Regions from separate parts of the Pseudogulbenkiania sp. AW2-16 genome, predicted to be linked through region 2. Evidence: riboswitches for the same ligand, from Rfam matches in the RefSeq annotation. Region 2 holds a riboswitch; each other region holds the start of a gene.
The links. A riboswitch is a leader RNA that binds a small molecule or an ion and turns the genes downstream of it on or off. The one in region 2 is predicted to bind cobalamin.
Positions count from the first base shown of each region.

Region 1: linked by a shared signal. The riboswitch ahead of ABKF58_RS04810 (CbtB domain-containing protein) and the one ahead of bluB (5,6-dimethylbenzimidazole synthase) in region 2 are both predicted to bind cobalamin.
Region 3: linked by a shared signal. The riboswitch ahead of ABKF58_RS16750 (HoxN/HupN/NixA family nickel/cobalt transporter) and the one ahead of bluB (5,6-dimethylbenzimidazole synthase) in region 2 are both predicted to bind cobalamin.

Region 1 is NZ_CP157668.1:990,636-993,905, reverse strand. It holds gene ABKF58_RS04815 (DEAD/DEAH box helicase) at 1-1,165, shown strand, start outside; cobalamin riboswitch at 1,319-1,525, shown strand; gene ABKF58_RS04810 (CbtB domain-containing protein) at 1,674-1,871, shown strand; gene ABKF58_RS04805 (CbtA family protein) at 1,888-2,616, shown strand; gene ABKF58_RS04800 (ribonuclease catalytic domain-containing protein) at 2,702-3,270, opposite strand, start outside.
Region 2 is NZ_CP157668.1:2,559,497-2,562,766, reverse strand. It holds gene ABKF58_RS12515 (response regulator) at 259-468, shown strand; gene bluB (5,6-dimethylbenzimidazole synthase) at 860-1,615, opposite strand; cobalamin riboswitch at 1,653-1,856, opposite strand; gene ABKF58_RS12505 (hypothetical protein) at 2,547-2,774, opposite strand.
Region 3 is NZ_CP157668.1:3,468,027-3,471,296, forward strand. It holds gene cobD (threonine-phosphate decarboxylase CobD) at 1-295, shown strand, start outside; gene ABKF58_RS16745 (MFS transporter) at 273-1,538, shown strand; cobalamin riboswitch at 1,616-1,779, shown strand; gene ABKF58_RS16750 (HoxN/HupN/NixA family nickel/cobalt transporter) at 1,883-2,935, shown strand; gene ABKF58_RS16755 ((2Fe-2S) ferredoxin domain-containing protein) at 2,932-3,261, shown strand; gene ABKF58_RS16760 (cobaltochelatase subunit CobN) at 3,258-3,270, shown strand, end outside.

The sequences.
Region 1 (3,270 bases), 1.6 Mb from region 2:
GCTGCCGGCCAAGCGTCAGAACCTGCTGTTCTCGGCGACCTTCTCCGACGAGATCAAGGCGCTCGCCGACCGCCTGCTGAACAACCCGCAGCTGGTCGAAGTGGCGCGCCGCAACACCGCCAACGAGTTGGTCGAGCAGAAGGTGCACCTGGTCGACCGCGACAAGAAGACCGAGCTGCTGACCCACCTGATCAGCCAGGGCGACTGGCACCAGGTGCTGGTGTTCACCCGCACCAAGCACGGCGCCAACCGCCTGGCCGAGAAGCTCGACAAGAGCGGCATCAGCGCTGCGGCGATTCACGGCAACAAGAGCCAGAACGCGCGTACCAAGGCGCTGGCCGACTTCAAGGCCAACACGCTGCAAGTGCTGGTGGCCACCGACATCGCCGCGCGCGGGCTGGACATCGACCAGCTGCCGCACGTGGTCAACTTCGAGCTGCCCAACGTGCCGGAAGACTACGTGCACCGCATCGGCCGCACCGGCCGCGCCGGTAACGAGGGCGAGGCGGTGTCGCTGGTGTGCGTGGACGAGTTCAAGTTCCTCAAGGACATCGAGAAGCTGATCAAGAAAGACATCCCGCAGTTCACCGTTCCCGGCTACGAGGCCGATCTGACGGTGACGCCGGAGCCGATCCTGATGGGTGGCCAGCGTCGTGGCCAAGGCCAAGGTCAGGGGCAGCGTCAGGGCCAGGGAGCGCGTCAAGGCCAGGGAGCCGCGCGTCAGGGCCAGTCCCAGCCGCGTCAGGGTCAAGGCCAGGGCCAAGGCCAAGGCCAAGGCCAAGGCCAGCGCCGTGGCGGCGACGGCCAGGCCGGCAACGCACGTAGTAGCGCCGGCGCCAGCGGCGGCCAGAATGGGCGTCGCCACGAGCATGCCGACGGCGCGCGCCAGCCGGGTGCCCGTCCGCCCAAGAGCAACACCGGTTCCCAGCAGCCCAAGGGGCGCCATACCGCGCCGGCCAACGGCCAGCGTGGCGAGCCCAACGGCAACGTGATGCCGCCGCCGCCGAAAGAGGTGAACGGCAACGTGATGCCGCCGCGCGGCAAGCCCAACAACGGCAACCAGCGTCCGGGCAGCAGCCGCCCGGGCGAGGCGCGCCGCAGCAAGCCGGCGGGCGGTCGCCAGACCGCCGCGCTGTTCGCGCCCAAGCGCGACAGCAACCGCTGACGCTCCGCCCGCGTCCGCACCAGACCGCTACCCGCTTGCCGGGGGCGGTTTTTTTCGCCCGGTCCAACCGGTCCCGCTGCTTCCTATGCATTTTGACCGTGCCGCCGGTGCGCTTCTGCTATCCTTAAGCAGCTTTCGGTGTGCCCCGGTCCGGATCGGCCCGGGGCTTGAGGTTTCCCGCCGTCTGGGGAACTTCAACGGGAAGACGGTGTGCCGATCGGCAAATCCGTCGCTGCCCCCGCAACGGTAATCGAGTCAGCGTCGGCAACACGCCACTGGGGTCGCACCCGGGAAGGCGCCGGCGTGGGAGCGTGCTCCCTGCTCGTGAGCCCGGAGACCGGCCGAAGGCGACGACGCTATGCACCGCGGAGGGCGGTGCGCTTAACGTTTCTTCCAGTGTGCCCCTCCCTTACCCTGCCGCGCCATCGTCGGTCCATCGCTGTGCGGCGGCTTGCCGCCAACCGACACCGCGAGACAGGGGGGCCATGGAAAGACCCAGGAGATAGACATGCAGTTGCACAAATCCGCCGCTCGACCGATCGGCCCGTTCGCCCCCGCCAGCGCCGCGCGCTGGAAAGCCCGCTCCGCCGCCCTGTGCGCCGCGCTGCTGGGCGCGGTGATCCTCTACGGCGTCGGCTTCGCGCCGGGCATCGCCCACGGCGAGAGCCACGATACGCGCCATACCATGGGCTTCGTCTGCCACTGACCGGCGAAGGGTTGTCATGTTTGCACGTATTGTTGCCCTGTCGCTGCTGGCCGGGCTGCTGGCCGGCGTGGTGGCGACGCCGGTCCAGCTGGCGCTGGTCCAGCCGCTGATCGAGCAGGCCGAAGGCTACGAGCAGCAGCTCGAGGCCGCCACCGCCACGGCGCACGTTCACGCGGCGCACGACGCCGTGGCGGCCGAGGGACACTCGCACGAGGCGATGGCGAGCGAGGAGCCGTCCGACGACAAGACGCACCGCGCCGTCGCCACCGCGGTCTCGCTCACGCTGGCGGCGATGGGCTACGCCCTGCTGCTGGGCGCCGTGCTGTCGCAGTTCGGCCACATCGACTGGCGGCGCGGCCTGTTGTTCGGCGCGTTGGGCTTCGTGGTGTTCCAGCTGGCGCCGGCGCTGGGCCTGCCGCCGGAGCCGCCGGGCGTGCCCGCGGCCGACCTGCAGCAGCGCCAGCTGTGGTGGCTGCTCACCGTCGCCTGCACCGCCGGCGCGCTGTTCGGGCTCCATCGTGCCTGGAGCCAGCGCCGCCTGCGGTGGGCGGCGGGCGCGCTGGCGCTGGCGGCGCTGCCGCACCTGGTCGGCGCGCCGGTACTGGCCGAGGTGCACACGCTGGTGCCCGCGCGCCTGATGAGCGACTTCATGCTGGCGGCGCTGGCCTCCGCGGCGGTGCTGTGGCTGGCGCTGGGCGGCGTGCTGGGGGGGCTGTTGCAGCGCTTCCCGGTGGAATCGCGCTAACCGCGCGCTTGTCCCGCAAAGAAAAAGCCCCGGAAGCGATTCCGGGGCTTTTTTGTTTTCAAGGTTGGCCGAAGCCGGCCTGCGGTCACACCGTGCTGTCTTCCTCGACCGGCACGTCCTCGTGGCCGACCTTGCCGGCGTAGCGCAGCTCGATCTCCTGCGTCAGCTCGTCGATGCGGATCACCGCCAGGCGCACCTTGTCGCCGCTCGCCAGTTCCGGCAGGCCGGGCACGCGCAGGCGCAGCGGCAGGCCGTCGATGCGCACCAGGTCTTCCTTGATCAGCGTCGCGGTCGGCTCGGTGACGCCTTCCTGGCTGAACCAGCGCAGGCACCAGAAGTGCTCCATGCGGTCCTGGAAGGCGAGGTAGGCGCTGTAGGTGGCGTCGAAGTCGCGCAGGATGGCGAACAGCATGGCGTTGCCCTGCTCGAACTCGGGCTTGTCGCCGCGGATCATCGCGGTGAGCTGGCGCTGGTTGACGAAGTCGGTGGCACGGCGCAGCGGCGAGGTGGACCAGGCGTACTGCGCCACGCCCAGGCCGATGTGCGGCTCCGGACGGGTGGTCATGCGCACCTTGCCCATGCTCTGGGCACGGTACATCGCCGGGATGTCGGCTTCGGCCAACATGCGGCCCCACTCGCTGTTGGCGAGGATCA
Region 2 (3,270 bases):
GCGATGGGGCAGCTCAATGGCGCACCGCTTGGGGCTGCTAGTAGTGGACGAAATGGCGGAGACGGAAGGACAAGTGATGCTACTGGCAGCCCATGGTTGTGAGCTGGTACAGGGACATTACTTCAGCAAGGCACTCTCTGCCGAGGCCTGCGAGAGGTTAATTGGGGCGGGCCCTTTAACGCTGCCGGTGGTCTCAATAAACAGAATCATCCCCCCACGCTGTTGGTTCTGGACGATGATCCTTTCGTCACGGACTTGGTGAGTAGGGAGCTACGAAATGCCAGCTATCGCATACTGGTGGCCAATGACGTCGATGCCGCCTTCGAACTGCTGGCGTGTCATCAGGTTGGAGTGGTGCTGAGTGACCAGAGCATGCCCAAACTGACAGGAACCGAGTTTCTTGGCCACGTACAAACAACTGTACCCACAGACGGTAAGATTATTGTTCAGCGCCTACCGGAACTTTGAGCTCGCCACTGCAGCAATCAATCTGGGCGCGGTACACCACTTCCTGACGAAACCGTGGAACCCAAATGAGCTGAACCAGCTTATCGCCCAAGCCTTCACTACTCATGCACGCATGGCATGGAGGAGTCCCGCATGTTCAAACGAACTAACCCTTTCGTTATGCAGAAGGGCTCCGACGAGCTAGGGTGTATTCACAGTAGGAAATTAATTACGTGGTCAATGTCGACAAAGTGTAACCCGAAGAATTCTCACGCACACAGAAAAACTGACAGGCTTAGCCGGTCAACCGAACCGGCGCGCTCAACATGACAGATGAGCGTCTCAGAAGGCAGAAGCACTCTATCATTTCGTCGCTAGGGCCTGCCAGTTGCTGTACAACATTTCTCTCCATTTATTTCCAGTCAACGAACCCGTTATTCTGTATATCCGCCTGTTGTTGGCGTATGTGATCGACCACCTTCCCATGGCTGTCGACTCCATGCGACCACTGCTCAAAATAGACTAGTTCGTCGAGCGGCAGACGCGGTAGCCAACCAGCCTCCTCCAACTCTGGCCTCTGGTAGAAATGGCTCACATAACCGAGGCATAGATAGGCAATCGGCGTAATGGACAGTGGAATGCCCAGAATCTGTTTCAATTCGTTCGGCTTGAAAATGCTGACCCAGCCTACTCCCAGTCCCTCCGCTCTGGCGGCTAGCCATAGATTCTGGACTGCGCAGACGGAGCTGTAGAGATCCATCGTTTTCATATGTGTCCGCCCGATAACGATAGGGCCAGTCCGCTTCCGGTCGCAGGTGATGCACAAATTCACCGGCGATTCCAGAATGCCTTCGAGCTTCAGGCCTCGATAGATGTCCCTACGCTCGCCATCGAACATAGCGGCGGCTTCGTCGTTTGCGTTTTGGAAGAGATCATGGACGCGCCGTTTGACGCCCTGCGAGCGGATCACGATGAAATTCCACGGCTGCATGAAGCCTACCGACGGCGCATAGTGCGCGGCCATCAGGAGGCGGCTGAGCACCTCGTCTGGAATCGGGTCGGGCAAAAACTGACCGCGCACGTCGCGGCGGCTGAAAATGGCACGGTACACCGCATCACGGGCATCGTCAGAAAAATGATGAGTATTTTGGATGGTTGGGCTTTCCATTTTGTCCCCTTCTGGAAAATGGACTGCCAGTCCAGGCAGCCTGCTTCATCTTCCGGCCGGTCTTCTGACTCGGACTCATCCGTCCGGAACGCCTTCCCGACCTGAGTCAGTGGCTTGGGGACTTACAATTCCCGTTGTTCCGTTCGTCCTCCTCACAGCGTTGGGCACGTGGCGGAATTGCACCGCCTTCCCGATTCTCCCCAGGGCTTCCCCTGTAGGCACCGAAAGACGAGCCGTGTAAGAACCCTCACGGCTTGGGGCGATGCTAACTTGTGGTTTCGACAGCGGCCATACGTCATTGGAACGGCAAAGACTCATCACAAAGGATACGTGCTTGTGTGGCGTGTAAAGGGTAGGCCGCCCAGCCGCCAGCCTCCGCTGCAACGTCCGTCCAAGGCGTACAGAGACAGACAGGTGGCATTCCGAGTGCGATGTGCCCAGTTGCGGCATACGGGGCTGCCATCACCCACTCCCCGGTTCTGCTTGGGGTGGATTTGCACACACTGCGTTCTCACCAAGTTCCTCTAAACAAACAGCTGGGCCATCTGCTCATAGGGCGATAGCCCTTTCGAAGGGGCTTCATGATGGGTAAAGGGGCGCAAATGAAAGGAAAGCAAGGCAGGAAGCATAAGCTGGCCACGCACCACGATTCGGAAGCATAAGCTGGCCGCGCTCTGGGGCGGCTGGGTCAAACGAATTGGCGGACCAAACCCTTGCGTGGCAAGGGTTTCAGGCGATGGGGAAACTCAAACGGCCGGAGTCGATCAGAAAAAGCGATGAAATTTGCGACTCATCGGAAGCATAAGCTGGCCGTTTGGCCACTTTATGCTTCCGGTCACACACAACTGAAACAGGACGCATTTTTATGCACATGCCTAGAACCATATTTCTGCAGAAAATCGGCAGATTTGGGTATCAATGTGGACCATTTTCAAGCCTGGTGATACCCAATTTTTTGCACTTTGTCAGAAAGTGACTCATATCCTTGCAGTTTGTAAGCGATGACATCGCTGTGTGGGCGCAGGGGAGGCTGACCGCTCGTTCCGGTATTCGCAATCGCTTCGGCATCGTTGGCGCCGTTCTTCGTGTGCCGGCTCATGCGAAACGGCTTCACAAACTCTGGCGCCATGATTCTCAACACCAATCCCATCGTTTTCATCTTCCGACCTCAGTAGCGGATCCGTACTACACGTCCCGACCCTGAACTCCACAAGCCCTTCGGCTAGGGCCGTGAAGCGGAGGTAGCGCCGCTCTGCCGGCTTGCCGTCGTCCAGCCCACGCACCTTGATGATGTTCTTTGCCAAACCGATGCCAACGGTCTTAATATCCATAGTGCCTTCTCCTCCGCAATTCAGATCGAGCTACAGGCGGCGTTGCGTTCAACCTGGAATGGGGAGATGGATTACACGCGACAGGAAGCGGTCCTTACGCTCCTTATGCTCCTTATGCTCCTTGATCGGAAAGAATAAAGTCTGTCACGTGACAATGAAGTCTGTCATGGCAATGACATGATCAGTTTGGTACCACTAGCTCGAAACAAAGAGGCCCGAAAGGGCCTCTTTTCGTATGCGATTGCTTGGTTTGGTGAGTAGGAAATTCCTGGGCTACAAGGTCTGATGGTCGGCCATTGCCGCCGTTCGGCTTGCCGGTCCGAT
Region 3 (3,270 bases), 910 kb from region 2:
CGAGCGGCTGGTCGCCGACAGCGCCCGGCTCGCCCGGCTGCTGGCCGCGCACGGCCTCGCCCCCGATGGCGGCAGTACGCTGTTCCAGTGGCTGGCGCACCCCGCCGCCGCCGCGCTGCACGACTTCCTGGCCCGCCGCGGCATCCTGATCCGCCTCTTTGCCGAAACCGGCAGCGTCCGCTTCGGCCTGCCGGCGAGCGAGGCCGCCTGGTCGCGGCTGGAGGCCGCGCTGGAGGGTTGGTGTATACCTCAAGAGGAGGCATGCACCGACCTTGAACACAACACGCAACGCTAACGGCGGCCCGCCCCGCGCCATCCGGCTCGGTCTGCGGGCGAACCTGGCCCAGTTCAGCCTGCTGGTGCTGGTCAACGCCTTCGTCGGCGCCATGGTCGGCATGGAGCGCTCCATCCTCCCCGCCATCGCCGAGCGGGAGTTCCATCTGGCGGCGCACACCGCCATCCTCGCCTTCATCGTGGTGTTCGGCGTCTCCAAGGCGCTGACCAATTACGTCGCCGGCCGTTTCGCCGACGTGCACGGCCGCAAGACCATCCTCGTCACCGGCTGGCTGATCGCCACGCCGGTACCGTTCCTGCTGATGTGGGCGCCGTCCTGGAACTGGGTGCTGCTGGCCAACGTGCTGCTGGGCGTGAGCCAGGGCCTGACTTGGTCCATCACGGTCATCATGAAGATCGACCTGGCCGGCCCGCTCAACAGGGGGCTGGCGATGGGCATCAACGAGTTCGCCGGTTATGTCGCGGTCGGCGCGGCAGCGCTCGCCACCGGCTGGCTTGCCGCCCGCTACGGGCTGCGGCCGCAGCCGTTCTACCTGGGCGTGGCCTTCGTGCTGGCGGGCCTGCTGCTGTCGCTGCTGGCGGTGCGCGAGACGCACGCCCATGCCCGGCACGAAGCGCTGCAGCGGCCGGACGCCCACCCCGGCCTGCCCTCGCCCGGGACGATCTTCTGGCGCACCAGCTGGCAGGACCGCAACCTGTCGTCCATCTGCCAGGCGGGTTTGGTCAACAATCTCAACGACGGCATGGCCTGGGGCCTGTTTCCGCTGGCCTTCGCCGCCGCCGGCATGAGCCTGACGCAGATTGGCTGGCTGGCCGCCGTCTACCCGACGGTGTGGGGCGGCTGCCAGCTCGTGACCGGGGCCATGTCCGACCGCATCGGCCGCAAGGGGCTGATCGTGGCCGGCATGTGGCTGCAGGCGGCCGGCATCGTCGTCACCGCCGGCAGCCTGCGCTTCTCCGGCTTTCTCGCCGGCGCGGTGCTGCTGGGCATCGGCACGGCGATGGTCTACCCCACCCTGCTGGCGGCCATCGGTGACGTGGCGCATCCGGGCTGGCGGGCCTCGGCGGTGGGGGTGTACCGCCTGTGGCGCGACCTCGGCTACGCCATCGGCGCCCTGTTGTCCGGGGTGGTGGCCGACCTGTTCGGCATGGCCAGCGCGATCTGGCTGGTAGCCGGGCTGACATTCCTTTCCGGGGCGATTGCCGCGCTACGCCTGCAGGAAACGCATACGACTCCCCGCTGACACGAGCGCCCCTCATCGCGCGGCACAGCCGGACGGCATCGCCGCGTTTGTTCACAAGCCCGCCGCCCTCACGTATCATCCTGCCCCTAAGTGACGGTGACGGGAACGTGGTGCGATGCCACGGCTGCCCCCGCAACTGTAAGCGATGAGCCGGCGCCACGATGCCACTGGAGCAATCCGGGAAGGCGGCGTCAGGCGGTGAAGCGCGAGCCAGGAGACCGGCCGTCACCGATGTCGACACAGGCAGAAGCCGGGCGGGGTGCACCGGGGGAATGCAGGAACCGCCTTGGGCAGTTCGTGCCCTCGCCTGTGGCGACGTAACCAGCTCGAGGGCAATCAACAACATGACGTCGCATCATCCCAGCCGGCCAGGCGGCCGTAGCCGCCTCGTCGGCATACTGGCGTTCCTCTTCATCGCCAACCTGCTCGCCTGGGCGTGGGCGTTTTCCGCCTTCTCGGCGCAGCCGGCACTGCTCGGCACCGCGCTCCTGGCCTACCTGTTCGGCCTGCGCCACGCTGTCGATCCCGACCATATCGCTGCCATCGACAACGTGGTGCGCAAGCTGATGCAGGAAGGCAAGCAGCCCTACGCGGCGGGGTTTTTCTTCTCGATCGGCCATTCCGCGCTGATCGTGCTGGCGGTCGCCATCATCGTCACCACCACGGAAGCCTTGCAAAGCCGCTTCGCCGCCTTCAAGACCCTCGGCGGCCTCGTCTCGACCAGCATTTCGGCCTTCTTCCTGCTGGCCATCGCCCTCACCAACCTGATGATCCTCAAGGGCGTCTGGCGCAACTTCCAGCGCGTGAAGCGCGGCGAGGACGTCAGCGCCGAAGAGATGAACCTGCTGCTGTCGGGACAGGGCCTGCTCGCCCGGCTGTTCCGGCCGCTGTTCCGGCTGGTGACGAAGAGCTGGCACATGTTCCCGATCGGCTTTCTGTTCGGCCTGGGCTTCGACACCGCCACTGAGATCGGCCTGTTTTCCGTTTCCGCCTCCCATGCCTCGGCGGGGACGTCGCTGTGGAACGTCATGGTGTTCCCGGTGCTGTTCACCGCCGGCATGGCGCTGGTGGACACCCTGGACAGCATGCTGATGGTGGGCGCTTACGGCTGGGCCTTCGTCAATCCGCTGCGCAAGCTCTGGTACAACCTCACCATCACCACGATCTCGGTGCTGGTCGCCTTCGGCATCGGCGGCATCGAGGCGCTGGGCCTCCTGGCCAGCCAGCTGCAACTGACCGGCGCGTTCTGGGACGGCGTCGCCCTGCTGAACGAGAGCCTGGCCCATTTCGGCTACCTGGTGATCGGCATCTTCATCGCCAGCTGGGCCGTTTCGGCCGGCATCTACCGGTGGCGCGGCTACGAAGTGCGCTACGGCAAGGCACAGGACAGTCTATGAGAACCCATTACAAACACGTGCTGATGTGCACCGGTCCGCGCTGCACCGAGAACGGCGTCGAGGCCGAGGCCATGTTCAAGGCGCTGGGCCAGACCATCGACGCCTGCGAGGGCTTGCGCGTCAAACGTACCCGCACCCATTGCTTCGCGGTGTGCAAGGAAGGCCCGATCGTCGCCGTGTATCCGGACGGCGTGTGGTACCGCAAAGTCGACGCGGCGGCGGTCCAGCGCATCGTGCACGAGCACCTGGCGGGCGGCTGCCCGGTCGAGGAACTGGTGTTCCACCGCCTGGGCATCGGCGACATCGAACAAGGAGAGCAGCCATGAGCGCCCCCA